2 linked regions of the Prochlorococcus marinus XMU1406 genome follow. The protein of the gene in region 1 binds, or shares a complex with, the protein of each later gene. Links are inferred from orthologs where the notes say so. Each region holds a gene or a part of one and is shown on either strand. Other genes may lie near its edges.

Region 1 (8,311 bases):
CCTAGTCCGCCACCACCTTTCTCGATTACTTTTGAACCAATATTAGAAGTCATTATTAATAATGTATTTTTAAAATCTACAGTTCTACCTTTGGAGTCAGTTAATCTTCCGTCTTCAAGTAGTTGTAATAATAAGTTGAAAACATCTGGATGTGCCTTTTCAACTTCATCAAATAAAACAACGGTATAAGGACGTCTTCTAACAGCTTCAGTAAGCTGACCACCTTCATTAAAACCAACATAACCAGGAGGCGAACCTATAAGTTTACTAACTGTATGTCTTTCCATAAATTCTGACATATCTAATCTAATCATTGCTTCTTCACTACCGAAGAAATATGAAGCCAATGATTTAGTCAATTCAGTTTTACCAACACCGGTAGGTCCAGAAAAGATAAAACTTGCTATGGGTCTATTAGGATTTTTTAATCCAACTCTTGCTCTTCTTATGGCTCTTGAGACAGCCTTTACAGCTTCATCTTGTCCAATTAGCCTTTGGTGAAGTGTTTCCTCCATATTTAGAAGCTTGACTGATTCAGTTTCTGTTAATTTTTGAACAGGAACACCTGTCCATGAAGCCACAATATGAGCTACATCCTCTTCACTAACAAGGGGACTTTGTAAAAGTTTTGAATCACTTTTTACAGAATTATCAGCATCAGATTGATCTCCAGCTGTAGATTCTTTTTTATTGTCCAAAACATCTTTAATTTTTGCAGACAATTCCATCTCTTTTTCGCGTAATTGGCCAGCTTGGTCGAAATTTTGGTCTCTTACAGATTCTTCCTTTTGTTTTTGGACTTCTCTTAGTTCTCTATCTATCTGTTTTGCTTCAGGCGGAAGTTTAGAGTTTATTAAACGTACTCTACTTCCTGCCTCGTCGATGAGGTCAATAGCCTTATCAGGTAAAAATCTGTCAGATATATAACGATCACCTAAATGAGCGGCGGCCTCTAGCGCATCATCAGTAATTTTTAAACGATGATGTTGTTCGTAACGTTCTCTAAGACCTTTTAAAATTTCGATTGTATCTTCTATAGATGGCTCTCCTACCATTACAGGCTGGAATCTTCTTTCTAGAGCAGCATCTCTTTCAATATGTTTTCTATATTCATCTAGAGTTGTTGCTCCAATACATTGAAGTTCCCCTCTAGCTAATGCTGGCTTAAGTATATTTGCTGCATCTATAGCTCCTTCAGCAGCTCCAGCACCAATTAAAGTATGCACTTCATCTATGACAAGAATGACGTTACCTGCTGATTTAATTTCTTCCATTATTTTTTTTAACCTTTCTTCAAATTCACCTCTATATTTTGTTCCTGCTACCAAAAGACCTATATCAAGTGTCAAAACTCTTTTATCTTCAAGTATGTCTGGAATATCACCAGTTTGTATTCTTTGAGCTAGACCTTCTGCGATAGCTGTTTTACCTACACCTGGCTCCCCTATAAGAACAGGATTATTTTTTGTCCTCCTACCTAGTATTTGAACTACACGGTCTATTTCTGAATGGCGTCCAACGACTGGATCTAATTTTGATTCACTTGCTAATTTTGTTAAATTTGTTCCGAATTCATCAAGAGTAGCAGTTTTTAAGTTGCCCTTAGTTGTACTTGCACCTGTGCCAACTTCGGCGGTTTCACCAAGCATTCTTATAACTTGAGTTCTAACTTTTGTAAGGTCGATATTAAGGTTTTCAAGAACTCTTGCAGCCACACCTTCACCTTCCCTTATTAATCCCAACAATAAATGTTCTGTACCAATGTAATTGTGACCAAGTTGACGAGCCTCTTCTAAAGATAGTTCTAAAACTCTTTTAGCTCTGGGAGTAAAAGGTATTTCTACAGCTACAAAACCTGAACCTCTACCTATTATCTTTTCCACCTCTATCCTTGAATCCTTTAAATTAACTCCAAGTGATTTAAGTACTTTCGCTGCGACCCCAGTTCCTTCTCCAATTAACCCCAAAAGAATTTGTTCTGTTCCAACAAAATTATGGCCAAGTCTTCTAGCTTCCTCTTGAGCAAGCATAATGACTTTTATAGCTTTTTCTGTAAATCTTTCAAACATTAGAAGATTAAATTCCTATTAATAACCTACCAGTAATATGTCAATTTTGTGTTCAGAATGAGCTTTTGTGAATACCCAAAAGTATAATTTATCAAATTAAATTGAACTTTTTTAGTGATATAGCAAGAAATTATAGTAATTTCAAGGATTCTGGTTATCCGAACATTTAAATTTTTACATTATTTTGTTGTTAATTTTTTTTCTTTTAAAAGAGCATGTGAACCATCTTTATAATAATTTTTTCTTATTCCCACAGTAGAAAAATCAAAGCGACTATAAAATCTTTCAGCAGTAACATTGCTATGAGAAACCTCTAATAGTAATTTCTTTAAATTTAATTTTTCACATTTATTTATTAAATAGCTCATAAGATAAGATCCAAATCCCTTTTTTCTAAATTTTTTATTTACAACAAAATAATTTATTTGAGCTTCATCAAGAACAACTTGAAAAACACATATACCAATGACTAAATTTTTAATTAATAAGCCAAAGATTTTTGTACCATCTTTTTTGAATTCGTTAGCCCATTGTTCTTTACTCCATAGAGAAATCGTATTTGCATCTAATTCATAACATAAATCAATATCTTTATTATTTATTTGTTTAATGGATATCATTTATTATGTATTTATATCTAGAAAGTTCAAATCTAAAGTCATTATAAAATATGACAGTTTTGGCAAAGCTTTATTTGAAGTTCTCCCATGGAAGAAAAACAATCTTTTTTAAAACAAAAAATTGACTTGGAAAGTCCTAACAGAAATATTATTCCCATTACCACATCCATTGAAAGAGATGGGAAATTGTCAGTTGGTGGATGTTCTATTGAAGAACTAGTTAAAAAATATCATTCTCCTCTTTATATCTTGGATGAAATCACTTTAAGAAATTCTTGTAAAGCTTACAAAAAAGCATTAGAAAAATATTACCCAGGAAAATCCTTGCCGATATATGCTTCTAAGGCAAATAGTTCCATTTTCATGAGTAGTCTTGTTTCCTCGGAAGGTTTAGGACTTGATGCTGTTTCAGAAGGAGAACTATTAACTGCTATTAAAGGTGGGGTTCCAAATGAAAAAATTGTTTTTCATGGTAACAACAAATCAGACAAAGAATTAGAATTCGCAGTTAGAAATAATATTAAGGTTATTGTAGATAATGATTACGACTTAGAAAGATTAGATGAAATCTCAAATTCATTTAATCATGATTTAGAAATAATGATTCGCTTTACTCCTGGGATAGAATGCCATACACATGAATATATTAGAACTGGATCATTTGATAGCAAATTTGGTTTCGGAATAGAATATTTAAATACTCTATTTAACAGAATAAGCAATACAAAGCACCTAAAATTAAAAGGTTTACATGCTCATATTGGTTCACAGATTTTTGAACTAGACCCCCATAAGGATCTGGGAGAAATAATGGTAAAGGTTATCTTAGACGCCAAAAAATTTGGTCATAATATTGAGGAACTAAATGTTGGCGGGGGTTTAGGTATCAGGTATACAGAAAGTGATGATCCCCCTTCAATTGATGAATGGGTAAAAACAATTTCTTCTTCCGTTGTTGAAGCTTGTAAAAAAAACAACTTAGATTTTCCCACATTAATGTGCGAACCTGGTAGATCTATTGTATCTACAGCAGGTATAACCATTTACAAAATTGGGGCTTTTAAAGAAATTCCTGGTATCAGAACATATTTATCTGTTGATGGTGGTATGAGTGATAATCCAAGACCAATTACATATCAATCAAATTATTCTGCATGTTTAGTAAGTAATCCATTTAATATTAATTCCAAAAATAAATATACTATTGCGGGTAAGCACTGCGAATCGGGAGATGTATTGTTTAAAGAAATTGAACTAGCAGAATGTAAAACGGGAGATCTTATATGTGTTTTTGGTACTGGTGCATATAATAATTCAATGAGTTCTAACTACAACAGAATTCCAAGACCTGCCGCTCTCTTAGTTAAAGATGGAGAGGCAGAAATTATTCAAAAAAGAGAAAGCCCATTGGATCTTTTAAAATATGACGTATTACCTGATCGCTTTATCAAACAAAATTAGGTACATTTAAATTAATTTTGTTTTTAGTGTGAATTTCTGGGGGATTATAAATTTAAAGCTTTTATTAGATGTCTTATTTGCTGTTGGTTTCGGACTATTATTATTCTCTAGAGTAAAAGAACAACGGACATTATGGCTTCTAAGAGGATATTTGTTTTTAGTATCATCCGCATGGTTTATTCAAAGATATGCATACTTACCACTAACATCAAAATTAATTGATGCTGTAGTCCTCGCTTGCTCTCTCTCATTAGCGATCCTTTGGCAAGGAGAGTTAAGAAGATTAATGGAATTACTAGGCACTGGAAGGCTAGCTGTATTACTAGGGAATCCACAAAAGGAATTTAGAGCAACTTCAACTACCATTACTCAGTTAGTTGATACTGCCGGTAAACTCTCTCAAAATAGAAGAGGTGCTTTAATCGTTGTAGATTTGGGGAGTGATTTAAGACCTGAAGATTTTTTATATTCAGGTACCAATATTGAGGCACAATTATCAACTGACCTTTTAATAAATCTTTTTGCTACAGATACGCCTTTACATGATGGAGCAGTTCTTGTGAAAGGAAATAAAATAATTTCTGCTGGCGTAATACTTCCTCTCTCAAGACAAGGAATAAGTAGATATGGCACAAGACATTTAGCAGCATTAGGTATTACAGAAAGATTTGATAGATGTATTTGTATTGTTGTTTCTGAAGAAACAGGTACGTTATCATTAGCAAACCAAGGTAAACTTGAAAGACCAATTACCAGCAGCAGGTTACAAGAACTTCTTGCAAAATTGATTGGAAATCAAAACTCTATAGGAGCAAATAAAGCATCTGTAAATAAAAATGTTTCATCCCAAAAGATAGACTCGAGTGATAATATCATCAGTGATATTAATAAAAAAGAGTCAGAAAAATCAGAAATTTTTGTTAACAAAAAGGATTAACTTATGAGTTTAGAAAAAGTAATAGACGATAAAATTACTGACTTATTAAGGAAAATAGATAAGCAAAAATTGCCCAAGCATGTAGCAATAATTATGGACGGCAATGGGAGATGGGCGACTAGAAAAGGTTTACCCCGATCATTTGGACATAAGCAGGGCGTCAGTGTATTAAAAAAAATTCTCAAAGCTGCAAAAAATTTAGGTTGTAAAGTAATTACTGTTTATGCTTTTTCAACTGAAAATTGGACAAGACCAACAAAAGAAGTTGATTTTCTTATAAATCTTTTTAGCGAAGTTTTAAAAAAAGAAATTAAAGAGATACATGAAGAATCAACAAAAATAAAATTTATAGGAGATTTAACTCCTTTCCCAAAAAATTTAAAAGAAATAATATCTAGTTCAGAATCACTTACTAAACACAATAATAAATTTTTATTCAATGTTTGTGTTAATTACGGAGGCAGACAAGAAATAGTAAAAGTTGCAAAAGAACTAGCATTAAAATCTTCTTCTGGAGAAATAAAACCAAGTGAAATTAATGAAGAATTATTTAATTCAGAGTTATTAACTAGAGGAATTAAGGATCCAGAATTACTAATAAGAACTAGTGGTGAAAAAAGGATCAGTAATTTTTTATTATGGCAATTAGCATATTCAGAAATTTATATATCTGACGTACTTTGGCCAGAATTCAATGAGCATGAATTTCTTAAAGCAATAATTGATTACCAATCAAGAAATAGACGTTTTGGCGGTATAGAATCATTACCAAATGAATCTTTTGAAGATTCTCAATATATTTCCTAATTAAAATGGCTAATTCGAATAATCAGTTATTAAAAGAAATTAGGTTTGATTGGAATAAAGCGGAGATTTTGAAAATACTTAATATGCCTCTTATTGATTTAATGTGGGAATCACAAACCGTTCACAGGAAATTCAACAAATACGATATTCAATTAGCATCATTGTTCAGTGTAAAAACTGGTGGATGCGAGGAAAATTGTTCGTACTGTAGCCAATCAATTTATAGTGCTAGCGAAATTAAAAGTCATCCACAGTTTCAAGTTGAAGAGGTTTTAGCAAGAGCTCAAGTAGCAAAAAATGAGGGTGCAGATAGGTTTTGTATGGGTTGGGCATGGAGAGAAATTAGAGATGGGAAATCTTTTAATGCAATGTTGGAGATGGTTAGCGGTGTAAGAGATTTAGGGATGGAAGCATGCGTTACTGCGGGGATGCTTACAGAAGAACAAGCTTCCAGACTGGCTGATGCAGGCTTGACCGCGTATAACCACAATCTTGATACTAGTCCTGAGCATTATAAAAATATTATTACGACTAGAACTTATCAAGACAGACTAGACACTATCAAAAGAGTAAGAAATGCAGGAATAAATGTTTGTTGTGGAGGAATAATAGGCTTGGGTGAAACTAATGGCGATAGAGCATCTCTTTTGGAAGTGCTTTCAAACATGAATCCACACCCTGAAAGTGTTCCTATAAATTCATTAGTAGCTATTGAAGGCACTGGTTTAGAAGATAATGAAGATATTGATTCTATTGAAATGATAAGGATGATCGCTACAGCAAGAATTCTTATGCCTAAAAGTAAAATAAGACTAAGTGCAGGGAGAGAAAAGCTTTCAAAAGAAGCCCAAATATTATGTTTTCAATGTGGGGCAAATTCAATTTTTTATGGAGATGAGTTACTCACAACTTCAAATCCATCTTTCCAATCAGACAGAAAACTTCTTAAAGAGGTTGGAGTATCATTTAACAAAGATTTTGAAACTTGTGAAAAAACAGTATCTTCTTTATGAAAGGCAAAAATTATAAAATAGTTTCTCTTTACTCTTTCTTCCCATTTCAAGAAAACTTAATTATTGATCTAAAAAATAAATTATTAGAAATCGAAAATGAAAACGATCTTTCAGGTTTATTTATTTTTGCTAGTGAGGGCATTAATGGAACTATATGTGCTGAGAAAAATGTAATTGATATTGTTATCAATTTACTTAATAAATATGCAGATAATAGAAATTTGAATATTAAAGTAAATTTCTCAAAAAACAAAGTCTTCAAAAAATTAAAAATAAAAATCAAGAAAGAAATAGTTACAATGGGTGTCCCTAAAATAAACCCCTCAGAAGATAATGGGACCTATATTGACTCAGCTGATTGGAATAAGTTAATTAAAAATCAAAATACAATAGTCATTGATACTAGAAATCATTATGAGGTGTCAATAGGTACATTTCAGAACTCTATAAACCCAAATACAAAAAATTTTAGCGAATTCCCCAAGTGGGTAGATGATCATTTAGATACCCATTTAGAAAATAAAAAGTCTACAAATATAGCAATGTTTTGTACCGGAGGAATAAGATGTGAAAAAGCTACCACTTTACTAAAAAAGAAAGGTTATAAAAATATATATCACCTCCAAGGGGGCATCCTTCAATACCTTGACGATATACCAAAAGAAAAAAACTTATTTGAAGGTGAATGTTATGTTTTTGATAAAAGAGTTGCTTTAGATCAAGAATTAGAAAAAGGCTCCTATTCGATTTGTCATGCATGTGGAATGCCAGTTTCAATTCAAGATCAAGAAAGAAAAGAATATAGAAAGGGTATCCAATGTCATTTCTGCATAGATCAATTCAGCGATGATGATAGGAAAAGGTTTGAAGAAAGACAAAAACAGATCGACAGATTAAAAGTGGCAAATCATAAAATCCATAAGGACTAATTTTCAAAATCATGAAGGTTGAAGATTTAGAAAAATTAGCAAGTAACATTGGATTATTAATTAAAATTCAAGTTAGAGAAACTCTCGGATTATGTTTCTTTAGAATCGTTATAGCAGAACAGAAAGATAACATCATTAAGATTTGGGCCGAAATGAAAGGTTGGACTTATTTAAATAAACAAGGTATTCAGCTTGATACATTAAGAATCCTTAGTAAGGCTCCTGCTTTTGTTTCGGAATTAATATGGGCAACAACTATGGCTTGGGCAATTGAAAAAAAATCAAGCAACAAAGCAAGACTTTTAGCTATTTTTGATAGCGAAGGATATAGTAAAAAACTTGTAAGATATTTCAAGTTAATAGGATTCAAAATTGTAAAAGAAGTTGGTTCTAGCCCAGTAGATCTTTTATTAAGATTGGTTTGGGGAGGTGCAGGTACACTTATGAACGGTGAATGTATTTCCATATTGAAAAA
Region 2 (5,603 bases), 750 kb from region 1 along the record:
ATTACTACAGAATCAGGGACTGGAATTGTTCATACTGCGCCTGGTCATGGGATAGATGATTTTAATGTGGGTCAAAAATATGATTTACCAATAACATGTGTCGTTGATGAAAAAGGTAACTTAAATGAATATTCTGGTCAATTCAAAGGATCAAATGTCCTTAAAGATGCAAATGATTTAATTATTGAACACTTAAAAGGAAATAATTTGCTTCTATTACAAGAAAATTATAAGCATAGATATCCGTATGATTGGAGAACCAAAAAACCAACTATTTTTAGGGCAACAGAACAATGGTTCGCATCTGTAAATGGCTTTAGATCATCCGCATTAAAGGCAATCGAAGATGTTAAATGGATGCCAGCAACTGGAAAGAAAAGAATTTATTCTATGGTTGTTGGCAGAGGAGATTGGTGTATTTCTAGACAAAGGTCATGGGGAGTCCCTATTCCAGTATTTTATAAAAAAGATGGTAGTGACATCCTACTTAACAGCGAGATAATTAATCATATTCAAGAACTTTTTAGTGATCATGGAGCAGATATTTGGTGGGATTGGGATGTTAAGAATCTATTACCAGAAAATTATGCAAAAGACTCGGATCTATGGAAAAAAGGGACAGATACAATGGATGTTTGGTTCGATTCAGGATCTAGCTGGGCCGCAGTATGTGAATTAAGAAGTGAATTAAAGTATCCAGCCGATCTTTATTTAGAGGGCTCAGATCAACATCGAGGATGGTTCCAATCTTCTTTGTTGACGTCTGTTGCAGTAAATAATAAACCTCCATATAAGAAAGTTTTAACTCACGGTTTTGCACTTGATGAAAACGGTAGGAAAATGAGCAAATCTTTAGGTAATGTTGTTGATCCAAATATAATTATTAATGGAGGTAAAAATAAAAAAAATGAACCTGCTTATGGCGCTGATGTATTAAGGCTATGGGTGAGTTCTGTAGATTATTCAGTAGATGTTCCAATTGGTTCAAATATACTCAAGCAACTTTCAGATGTGTACAGAAAAGTTCGTAATACCGCAAGATATCTTTTAGGTAATATTCATGATTATGATCCTAAAATTGATAGTTTTGAAATTGATCAATTGCCTCTCTTAGATCAATGGATGTTAGGCAGATTAGTTGAAGTTACAGATCAAATATCAAATGCTTATGAAAATTATGAATTTTCAAAATTTTTCCAAATTTTACAAAGTTTTTGTGTTGTAGATCTATCAAATTTTTATTTGGATATTGCAAAGGATAGGTTATATGTAAGTTCTAAATCACAATTTAGGAGAAGATCATGTCAGTTTGTTATGTCAAAAGTTGTTGAAAATTTAGCCGTACTTATATCTCCAGTGCTTTGTCATATGGCTGAAGATATTTGGCAAAATATTCCATATTCAACTAAAGAAAAATCAGTATTTCAAAGAGGATGGCCAATTTTTTCGAAGTCATGGAAAAATAAAACTCTTAATGAACACATTGCAAATTTAAGAAATTTGAGAGTTGAAATTAACAAGGCGATAGAAGGATGTAGGAACAAACAAATAATTGGAGCAGCTTTAGAAACTGAAGTTAATTATTTACCTGAAGATAAAGTTGTAAAGGATTCACTGACTTGGCTAAAAGAATTTGGTAATCATGATGTAGATTTATTTAGGGATTGGCTTATAGTTTCAAACTTCCAAATGGTATCCGATTTGGTTAGGAATTCTCTGATTATCGATAACAATGCACTTGGGAAGATTCAAATAGTAAAAGCTAATGGTCAAAAATGTGATAGATGTTGGCATTATGAAAAAGAAACTTTTAATGGAATCCAAAATACAAAATTATGCAAAAGATGTTCAAATATTATTAATCTTGAATTTACTTAAATCCAGTTTTTTTGATTCAAAAAGAAAACTGAATTGTGATTTTCTCTAATAAAATTATCTTCAGGTCCCATTATGGGTGCTTTATAAAGTTTAAAGTTTGTAAGAATATAAGAAAATCCTATAACTTTCTTTTCTAAATCTATTTCAATTGGATGAGTTGTTGAGCTACTGAAACCTTTGAAAATAAGTATTTCTAATTGTTCTTTATGATTTTCTTTTAGAATGAAACCCTCTAGTTTAAGTATCCTATTAGGTATCTCGGAACTTATTTTTTCAAGATTATTTATTAAATCAATTTCTGCCATTTTCGGAGAAGTAAGAGTTTCTTCCATTTTTAGGTAATTTGATTATTGACCATTGAATAAGGCCCAAAATGTAGATTGATAATGCAAATAATCCTAAAAATTTTGCTATCGGCTGAGTAAAGTTAGCTCCGAAGAAAAAATTAAATAAATTTTTTATAAAAATATATAAATTTGAAGAAGGCTCAAGCCATATTTCACATGCATCCGAATTAATAAAAGAGAAGCAGCTAAAGTTTTGTAGACTCTGAATTAAGAAATTGAAAGATATAAAAGTTACTGTCCATCTCCATATTTTTGTTGTTGTAGTAAGGGAGTAAGAAAAATCATATTCTCTTAATTCATCATTTATATCGTTCCAAAACCAAACTGATACTGTCATTAATAGTGTTGAAATATTTGTTATGGCAAGGGCATAATTATACTTACCTATTAAAAGTAAAAGGCTTATAAAAAATAAAAGGGATATTTTCCAATAAATTGATAGAAGTTTGTTAACTGCTTTATTTCTTTTTTTAATTGACCAAAAGGATAGAGAGACAGGTATACCAATAAGGAAAATTATTGAAAGTTGAAAAGATAGCCAAATAGAAAGTTGATTAAAAACGTTCAAAACTTTTTCTTTTTAAACACATAATAATTAAACCTCAAACTGTTACTTTTTTACTTACTATTGTCATAGTTATGAATATTATGCATCCTTATATTATTGCCTAGAAATAAATTAATAATTGTATGAGACAACATGTTAATCCACTTAGTAGTAACTTTAATCAAATTGAGAGAATACCCTCTTTGAATGAAATGTTTGGTGATTCTAAATTGAATATTCATTTAGATATAGGTTGTGCTGCTGGTGATTTTTTATTCGATCTAGCTTTGGTTAATACCAGTTGGAATTATTTGGGAATTGAAATCCGAGAGAAATTAGTCAAAAATGCTAAATTAAAAGTGCTTAAAAGAGAAATCAAAAATCTATATTTTGTATTTGGTAATGCTAATAATATTTTGAATGATGTACAAAGTAAATTTATTATCAAAAATCTAAAAAGTATTTCGTTTAATTTCCCTGATCCATGGTTTAAAAAGAGACATTATAAAAGGCGTGTAATTCAGCCAGAATTTATTAATATTCTCTCAAATTCATTGCAAAAAGGGACTCTAATTTTTATAAAAACAGATGTAAAGGATTTATTCGACTATATGGATTTCACCATATCAAGTAACTTTTATTTTAAAACAATAGATAAAAAGGATTTTAATTATTCTGAAAGTTTTAATCCAAATAAAGTTAAAACTACTCGGGAAAAGTATGTGATTATTAACCAACTTGATATTTTTGAAAGGATTTATATAAAAATTTGATTCATCGTTAATTTGTTATTCTGTTAATTTCTAAAAAGAGTTTGTTTGTTATTTCGTTTGACAAAGAATCAACTTTTTTATGATTTTTAGCTTCAACTAGAATTCTCATTACGGGTTCTGTTCCGCTAGGTCTTATATAAACCCTACAATTATCTGAATATATTGACTGAAAATGTTCTATTGTTTGATCAATTAAGATTTTAGTTTTTGAATTTAATTTATTAATATTAAAATCTAAATTGATATTAGTTAGTTTTTGAGGAAAAGGTTCGAAACTACTTTTAAGCCAATCGTGTAAATTAATTTTTTTCTTTTTACAATATTTAGATATCTGAAGTGCAGTCAATATCCCATCTCCAGAAAAGTTATTAATTTTTGAAAGTATATGACCTGACTGCTCACCTCCTAAAACTGCACTTTTTTCTTTAATTGCGTCATGCACATATTTATCTCCTACATCAGTTCTATACAAACTTCCACCAATTTCCTTCCATGACTTTTCAAAACCTATGTTTGCCATTTGCGTAGATATTAGTAAATTATTTGTGAGAATTTTTTGTTCCATAAGTTCTCTACCCCAAAGAAAAAGAATATGATCTCCATCTAAAACATTTCCTTTTGAATCTATTCCAATTACTCTATCGGCATCCCCATCAAAGCTAAATCCCATATCTGCAGGACTCTCTCTTAATGCTTTTTTTAATGGTGCAAGGTTAGTAGAACCACAATTCTTATTAATTTTCAACCCATTTTTAGAGTTATTGATAACTCTTACATCCGCACCAAGTAACTGAAAAATTTTTTTTGCGCATGTTGTCGCTGATCCGTAGCATGTGTCTAATATTATTTTCAACCCGCTTAAATTTTCTCCACCCATTGTTTGGATTAGGCTTTTAATATAAATATCCATAAGATCTGTATTCGTATTTAGGGGGAGCACTTTTTTAGGAACTGATATATTTTGTTTTGACTCATCAATAAATTTTTGAATTTTATTTTCAAAATATTTTGTAATTTTTTGACCATTATGATCAAAAATTTTTATGCCATTATATTCCGGCGGATTATGACTTGCAGATATCATGATCCCACTACTAAGGTTTTCTTGCTTGATTAAAAAAGGTATAGCTGGGGTAGGGCAGATTCCAAGATTTATACATTTTTTGCCACTTTTATTTATACCTTGTGTTATTGCTTGAAGCAGAATATCTCCACTAATTCTTGTATCTCTTCCAATTAATATTGGATTTTTCTTTTCTAAAGTCGAACCTAGAGCATAGCCTACTTTATAGGCTAGAGAATAAGTTATCTCTTCATTAAATCTTCCTCTTATTCCATCAGTTCCAAAGATTGATTGCATAATTAGATTTCAGGAATCAAACAAATTTTTGATAATTATTCATTTCTTATTTTATCAGTTGATTAAAAGCTTGTAGATTTCAATCCTCTTTATTTGTTTTACTTATTTAAGATATTTTTAGTTATTAATAACTTAATAGTGCAATCTGAGAGCCGAGAGCCAATTTTAAAGACAAATTTAAAAACAATACTTATTTTGATTATATCTATTGTTATTATTTCATTTCTTTTGTTTAGAAATCTAATTTTTAAATCAACTTATCTACTAAAGAGTTTTGGAGAATTATCTGTTGACCCTGAAATAGCTTTTACAAATAATAAGCCTACATTTTTGGAATTTTATGCTGAGTGGTGCGAAGTTTGCAAAGAAATCGCTCCACAAGTTTCTGCTATTAAAGAAGAATACGAAAAAGATATTAATTTTGTTTTTTTAAATGTTGATAATCAAAAATGGGGTAATTACATCAAGAAGTTTGCGGTCAACGGAATTCCTCAAGTTAATCTTTTTGATGCAAAGGGCAATTTAATATCTACTTTTATTGGTAAACAAGATGAAATAAAAATAACAGAATCTATTAAGAATTTACAAAAAGAAGAGCAACCCTATGAGGAAATTATTAATCCTAAATTTTCAACATTTCAAGAAAATAAAAAAATTAAGGCTAGCCCTCGTAGTCATGGATAATTTTTACCATTCTA

Evidence for each region. The genes of interacting proteins can lie anywhere in the genome.
Region 2: the proteins of cdaA (region 1) and HA149_RS01280 are in contact, whole or in part, in a crystal structure (PDB 7OJS), measured with the Bacillus subtilis proteins. The link is inferred for Prochlorococcus marinus XMU1406 from one-to-one orthologs.

The regions. Positions count from the first base shown.
Region 1 is NZ_JAAORG010000001.1:986,361-994,671, forward strand. The notes cover bases 3,281-6,132. They hold cdaA (diadenylate cyclase CdaA), read left to right. Parts: upstream 3,281-4,178; coding sequence 4,179-5,087; downstream 5,088-6,132. Other genes in these bases: lysA (diaminopimelate decarboxylase), read left to right, coding at 3,281-4,150; HA149_RS05775 (isoprenyl transferase), read left to right, coding at 5,091-5,894; bioB (biotin synthase BioB), read left to right, coding at 5,900-6,132. Outside these bases: HA149_RS05755 (ATP-dependent Clp protease ATP-binding subunit), read right to left, coding at 1-2,069; rimI (ribosomal protein S18-alanine N-acetyltransferase), read right to left, coding at 2,249-2,689; more of lysA, read left to right, coding at 2,777-3,280; more of bioB, read left to right, coding at 6,133-6,907; HA149_RS05785 (rhodanese-related sulfurtransferase), read left to right, coding at 6,904-7,836; HA149_RS05790 (hypothetical protein), read left to right, coding at 7,848-8,311. UniProt on the Bacillus subtilis protein: One of 3 paralogous diadenylate cyclases (DAC) in this bacteria, catalyzing the condensation of 2 ATP molecules into cyclic di-AMP (c-di-AMP). Upon expression in E.coli leads to c-di-AMP synthesis.
Region 2 is NZ_JAAORG010000001.1:236,010-241,612, forward strand. Bases 2,730-5,603 are described here. They hold HA149_RS01280 (phosphoglucosamine mutase), read right to left. Parts: upstream 4,906-5,603; coding sequence 3,553-4,905; downstream 2,730-3,552. Other genes in these bases: HA149_RS01270 (DUF3177 family protein), read right to left, coding at 2,730-2,793; trmB (tRNA (guanosine(46)-N7)-methyltransferase TrmB), read left to right, coding at 2,916-3,545; HA149_RS01285 (thioredoxin domain-containing protein), read left to right, coding at 5,044-5,589; thyX (FAD-dependent thymidylate synthase), read right to left, coding at 5,593-5,603. In the rest of the region: ileS (isoleucine--tRNA ligase), read left to right, coding at 1-1,878; HA149_RS01265 (hypothetical protein), read right to left, coding at 1,875-2,210; more of HA149_RS01270, read right to left, coding at 2,170-2,729. UniProt on the Bacillus subtilis protein: Catalyzes the conversion of glucosamine-6-phosphate to glucosamine-1-phosphate. Glucosamine-1-phosphate is used for cell wall biosynthesis.